DNA from 2 places in the Brevibacillus sp. AG genome. Region 2 is predicted to be linked to the other one. Evidence: a T-box and tRNA genes for the amino acid it is inferred to sense, from the RefSeq annotation. Region 2 holds a T-box; the other holds one or more tRNA genes.
What was found. A T-box is a leader RNA that pairs with one kind of tRNA and senses whether it is charged. The one in region 2 lies ahead of ileS (isoleucine--tRNA ligase), so its partner is inferred to be a tRNA-Ile.

Region 1 (3,422 bases), on a different contig from region 2:
GGAAATTGTACTAAAGTAACAGTTGGGTATTTGAGACTCCCACCTCTAGAGGCAAGCGAAACCTTGGGAATCAGTGGGATTTTTAAGTGGTATTCGGAAGATGACCTTTCTGCTTTAGAAATTCTATACTTCTTCATGCTCATCAATCTACTTCTTGTTGATTTTAGTGATAGGTAGAACATCTATGATATTCTCTAGACAGGCAGATGAACATTAAAAAGAAGACTATCCCAAATTCAAGAAAATGACTGAGGGATAGTCTTCTTTTGCCTTTATTCTTTTTCTTCTACCTTTTCAATAACCCAATCGCCTTCGCCATCATTTTCACGATTTGAAGATATCTTGTTGTTTTTATTGTTTTTGGAGCTGTCTTCTTTACCAAAATAAGCAACTACTTTTTCACCCTTACCGCGCTGGAGCAATAAGAGTGCCTTTTTTTCATTCTCATGTACCAATATCAAAGGAACACTATCTCCACCCTTTTTGGGGAATTCTACTGATTGGATAAATAATGAGGTAACATCTCTAGAGGTTAAAGAACCTGGAGGTTGCTCTTTTAGTGATTCATATTGAGAACTATCACAAACAATCCACTCATCCTTATTTAAATTGTGTGCTTCCATGATGTCATCCCAAGTATTTTCTAACTGCTCTTGATATTCTGCTGAACGTAAATGTTGAATGTCACCCTTTTTGGAGCTTGATTCTTCAGCACGCTCTGGCGCAATTGCTTCCTGACCCTTTTTAAGTTTATCCTCACTGAACTCCTTGACATGATCTCCATTGTTATCTTCTATTCGATGTACAGCATTTACCTCCCAATTACTACTCTTTTTCTTATTTGGATGGTCTTCTGTGATTGATACCCTAAAACCATTTCTTGAGTTGGATGCCTTATCTAAATATTCACCATCTCGGAATACTTCGTAATAAACCTTTACAGATTTAACATCTCCTTCACCTCTTGTAAATCCATACACATCTGTAACCGTATCAAGTGGATCACCATCGTAAACATCTATACCGTAAGCATCGAACCAAACATCTTCTGAATACGCACTTGCAAAATTAGAAAGCCCAATAACCCCAAGGAGGGTCGTAGTTGCTAAAGATGCAGCTACAATTTTTTTGACCTTCATTCTTGCCATTCCTTTCCGTTGTAAATTCTTATATTTGTTATGACGCATAAGTTGTTTTTACGTTTCAGTGGTATTTTTTTCACTTCACAATAATTGTCCCTCTTATAATTACCTAAAATTTACCATACAAATATAACGTAGCACATATTTATATCTTTGTATATATTTACCATATACACTTCTGAATGTCAGTTAATTCCACTAATTAAGCATCATGATCGGGTACTGGTCTTCATGATTTTCTACATTGTTTTTTGACTTCTTTTGACTCGATTCACTATTCATCGTAGAATATGGAGGGTAGTGACTGTGGCTAATCAAAAGCATAAAATAAAAAACCCTTGATTCCTCAAGGGTTCTAACGTTCATACTATGGTGATCCGGACTGGGTTCGAACCAGCGACCCCCACCCTGTCAAGATGGTGCTCTCCCAACTGAGCTACCGGATCATGGGATATGTGTGTGATCGTTTAATGGTGGGCCCTGTAGGACTCGAACCTACGACCAATCGGTTATGAGCCGACCGCTCTGACCAACTGAGCTAAGGGCCCGAATCGTATCGGACGTCGATCACATTTATTACTATACAGCATCGTAAAATGGATTTCAAGAGGAAATGAATAATTTCTTGTAAAAATTTTCACTCGTACCAAAAGAACACTAAGAAACCCAGTGATATCAGTCTTGCTTTTACCATGTAAAAAGCCTAGTCATCTCGTTTCAGCTATATGTGCTTACCCAAGACCCAACAAAAAAGCCATTCCCCACCGCTGCGACCCACATCCCCCCTACTAAACATGGGGATTACCTACTTGATGGCATCACATCAAACATGACGCCATCAAGCATATGAGCTACACCGGTAAAGAATTGGCTTCTGCCAGTCTAAAGGCGATCCAATAAAGGGTACAACAACAAACAAGATAATTAGGTAATGATCGAGACAAACTTCCTCATCGCAACCCTAACCTACCCCGCCTGCTCCGTCCCTTTCCCTTTCTCCTCGACACGCAGCTCGGCTTCCTGTTGCTTCAACGCCTCACTTCGTGTCAACTCTGCCTCCTGCTCATCTCTCATCCGATGGGCCATCCGGCTAGATGCATTGGCTGCCACGCTCGCCACGAGGTCGTCCAAAAATGTGTGAACACGTCCCTCTCCCGACTTGGTATCCAGCCTTTTAATCACCCCGACCTTGTGCTTATCCAAATGGCCAAAGGTGGTCACCGCGATACTTCCATATCCAAATACGGAGCCTAGCGCCAATGTTTCGTCGCATCCGAACAGTCCTTCATCTGACGCGATGATAGATTGGAGCGGCTCGGACAAGAGGCCCTTCTCTGCTAACGTATCCAACTCAACGCCAACCAGGATGGCGTGCTGCATTTCCCTTTTTTCCAAGACCGCTTTCACGCTCTCTATGCACTGCGCCATCGTGAGATCTGGATGGTAAGGCGATTGCATGAGATAGACGATCTCTGCGATATCATCCATCGTCACTCCGCGTTCTGCCAAACGTGCGAGAGCAGCGTTTCTGACTTCGATGCTGTGTACTTGCTTCTTCATATAAGAGACAACCCCTTCCACAAATCGAGTGAAGTCGTTTCCTACCATAGTATCACACGCTGACCAAATTGCGACAATCTTTCGCCCACAGCCTGACTGACCCTGCACCCAAACTGTTGGGCATGCCCGCTCACTCCTGTATAATAATGAACAGAAGATCCCAATAAGGAGGACACCGCAGTGGCCCTTGAGGAAATCATCTTGGAAAGCCGGCATTTGGGGACGCCGGAAAAGCTGATTATCTACACACCCCAACGCTACTCGCCGCTCTACTCATATCCAGTCCTTTATGTGCAGGACGGAGAAGATTACTTGGCAATGGGCAGGATGGCTTCTTTACTAGATCAATTGAATCGGGACAAAGAATTGCCTGATATCATCGCTGTCTTTCTCCCGGTCGAGAAAAGCAAACGGAACGACCGCTATCATCCGGATGGCAAGGAGCATATGGCCTACCGTCGCTTCCTCGCCGATGAAGTCGTGAGCTATGTCGATACGCATTACTCCACACATCCTTTGGGGAACGCACGAACACTTCTTGGCGAATCTTTGGGCGGGGTTGTCTCTCTGTTCACTGCTCTTCACTATCCACATACGTTTGGACAAGTTGCCTGCCAGTCGATTGCCATGGACGCAAAGTTAAATCGTCTGATAGCTGACGCTGAATTTTCCGTGCCGCAGACCATTTATTTGGAGATCGGGACGGAGGAAACGGCAGTA
Region 2 (3,422 bases):
GACCTTTGACTACGTGCTGCACGGTGGTATTCAAGCGGGAAAGTATCCAACGATCCAATTCGTTTACAGGCGCTTGCGGCAGATGCTCTTCTGGTTTGAACGAATCGATCAAGGCGTATAACGAATAAAAAGCATGCGTGTTATGGATCGTATCGATCACTTTGTACTTCGCCTCGGCGACAATCCGCTTGGAGAACCGCTTGCTGCTCCACGGCGCACTGTCAGACAAAAGCGCCCAGCGGAACGCATCTGCTCCGAATTCTTCGATAACCTCCCACGGATCGATTCCGTTTCCTTTACTTTTGGACATCTTCTGGCCGTGTTCATCCAAAACGTGGCCGGTAGAGATGACCGCCTTGTAAGGCGCTTTTCCGTTATACAGAGTAGAAACTGCCAACAAGCTGAAGAACCAGCCCCGCGTCTGATCGATTCCTTCCGAAATGATGTCGGCAGGGTATTGCTCCTGAAATACCTTTTCGTCGCCGAATGGATGATGGTACTGAGCAAACGGCATCGAACCACTGTCAAACCACACATCAATGACCTCAGGAGTTCGCTCCATCGTACCGCCGCAGGAGCAGCGAAGCTTCACCTCATCCACAAACGGCTTGTGCAGCTCCAGATTCTCTTCGAGTGGTGCCACAGATTTCTCACGCAACTCTTTTACACTGCCTGGTGCATATTCGCAGCCACAATCCTGACAAAGCCATAGATTGAGCGGCGTCCCCCAATACCGATTGCGGCTGATATTCCAGTCTACAAGCTCTTCGAGGAATTTCCCAAAGCGCCCTTCGCGCAAGTGGCCCGGATACCACTCGATCTTGCTATTGTTTTCGATCAGCTGATCCTTAATCGCTGTCGTTTTGATGAACCAGCTCTCCATCGCGTAGTAGAGCAGCGGTGATTTGCAGCGCCAGCAAAACGGATAGCTATGCTCGTAGCGCTCCTTGGAAAACAGCAGACCGCGATGCGACAAGTCTTTTACGATATCGACGTCGCAGTCCTTAACGAAGCGACCCGCGAAATCCGAGATTTGATCGGTATAGCGGCCAGCCAAATTCACGACGTTCACGAAATCAAGTTCATGCTGACGGGTCGTGCGATAATCATCCTCCCCGTGCGCTGGTGCAGTATGCACGATCCCAGTTCCGCTCGTATCACTGACATAGTCCGCATCGACGACAATATGCCCATGGTTTACCTTGAGATAGCCAAAAGGCGGCTCATACTGGGTCCCTACGAATTCTGCACCTTTGTGCGTGGACAAAACCTCGTAGCCTTCCTTGAACACTTTCTCCGCAAGATTTTTTGCTACGACGTACACTTCATCCTTGTGCTTGACCCGCACGTAATCGAGCTCTTTGTTAACAGCCAAAGCCACGTTTGCTGGAAGTGTCCATGGTGTCGTCGTCCACGCGAGAAAGATGTCATCGCTTGTCTTGCTTTTGAATTTGACCGTCGCACTCAAGTCCTTCACGTCTTCATAGCCTTGCGCCACTTCATGGGAGCTGAGCGTCGTCTGGCAATCCGGGCAATACGGACTGACACGATGTCCTTTGTACAGCAGTTCTTTTTTATGAATTTCTGAAAGGATGTGCCAGACGCTTTCGATGTAGTCGTTGGTCAACGTCACATATGGATGCTCCATATCTGTCCAATAAGCGATCCCTTCCGTCAACTCGCGCCATTGTTTTTCGTACTCGAATACGCTATTTTTGCACTCCTCGATGAACTTGGCCACTCCGTAGTTTTCGATCTCCTGCTTGCCGGAAATGCCGAGTCGCTTCTCCACCCCGAGCTCTACCGGAAGACCGTGTGTATCCCAGCCTGCTTTGCGGACGACGCGGTAGCCAGACATCGTTTTGTAGCGTCCGATAAAATCCTTGATGACCCGTCCGAGCACATGACCGATATGCGGCTGTCCGTTAGCGGTTGGAGGCCCTTCATAAAAAACGAAATTAGGCTTACCTAGCCGATTGTCCATCGACTTGCGGAATGTATCGTCTTTCCTCCACTGATCCAGAACACGTAACTCTCGTGTCCTTGCTTTTTCTTTTACGTCTACTTTCCTCATCATGTACACTCCTTCTTCTGTAGTTTGCGTAGAAGTGTAGGTTCATAGAACGCAAAAAAATCCCGCCCCCTAAGGGACGAGATTTGATCTCGCGATACCACCCTTGTTCCGAAAAGCTCATGTAATCATGATTTTCCGGCACCTCTACTACGTACCATCATACGCGTCCCTTGTAACGGTGGGATTCCGGGTCAGCTTACTCCAAATGCTTCAGCTTTCCTTCTCGGAGAGGATTTTCGGCTAAGTCTTGAACGTTGGCTTTCAGCGCTAGGGCCAACTCTCTGGGGAACAAGGGGATTAGCTTACTCTTTCTCGTCAATGAATTTGTTGGTGTTTTGTTTATTACCTTACTTTTTACACTGGTTTCAAAAAAATGTCAAGGGTTAGGCCACGACGCGCTTCACGCTGCGACGGCTTTCCACCTGCGACAAGAACAAGCTGAGAATCAGGATAATCGCGCCGAACAAATACGGTGCGTTCAAATGAACCCCGTACAGCGTACCTGCCACTGCTGGGCCGAAAATATTCCCCAGACTCATATAAGCATTGTTCATCCCTGCTACGAAGCCCTGTTCATCCCCTGCTCGCTTGGAAATCAGCGTGTTGATTGCCGGACGCATAATCGACGTCAGGGTAAAGAAGATAACTGTCATAATTAGCATATACCAGAAGTTACCGGACAACAGCATCAGCACCATCGATACAGCAGACAAGAAGAACGTCACGTTAATGAGCTTCTTCTCGCCAAAACGAGTAATGAGCTTGCCGATTAGCGCTCCCTGCACAATCGTACCAGCAAGTGCTCCCACTGTGATAATGATGGAAATATCACGCGGAGTATAAGCGAACTTCGCATCGACGAACAGCGGGAAGATAACTTCGAAGTTCGCCAAGCCAAATGTCATCGTAAAGATCAGCACCAGCATGATGAAGTACGACGATTGAAACGATTTGCCGAGTTGTACGAAGATGTTTTCCTGCTTCTCTTTGCCTTTTCGTGCCGCGAACTGCTTTTCCTTCGGAAGTGATTCTGACAAGAAAAAGATGGAACCAAGTGTGGCTACCGCACCAACTGCCGCAGAAATGTAGAACGGCATACGCAAGCCAAGCTCCGCCAAAAACCCGCCAATACCAGGTCCGATAACAAATCCGAGCGACATGGCAGCTCCGAGCATCCCCAGTCCTTTTCCACGTTTATCCTCTGTCGTGATGTCTGCTACATACGCCAGCATGGACGGAATCATCGCTGCTGCCCCGATTCCGCCGATCAGACGAGAAAGGTAGAGCACCCAAGTCTGTTCAGCTAAGGCAAAGACCAGATTGGAGATCGTAAACAGGACGAGTCCCG

Region 1: it has a tRNA-Ile gene. The T-box ahead of ileS (isoleucine--tRNA ligase) is inferred to sense a tRNA for this amino acid. The anticodon was not compared.

Annotation. Positions count from the first base shown of each region.
Region 1 covers NZ_JAQMYO010000002.1:86,309-89,730, reverse strand. The annotation lists gene POF51_RS05630 (hypothetical protein) at 1-19, shown strand, start outside; gene POF51_RS05625 (hypothetical protein) at 273-1,139, opposite strand; tRNA gene POF51_RS05620 (tRNA-Val) at 1,513-1,588, opposite strand; tRNA gene POF51_RS05615 (tRNA-Ile) at 1,614-1,690, opposite strand; gene POF51_RS05610 (phosphatidylglycerophosphatase A family protein) at 2,109-2,702, opposite strand; gene POF51_RS05605 (alpha/beta hydrolase) at 2,883-3,422, shown strand, end outside.
Region 2 covers NZ_JAQMYO010000017.1:79,357-82,778, forward strand. The annotation lists gene ileS (isoleucine--tRNA ligase) at 1-2,074, opposite strand, end outside; T-box leader at 2,144-2,402, opposite strand; gene POF51_RS29385 (MFS transporter) at 2,458-3,422, opposite strand, start outside.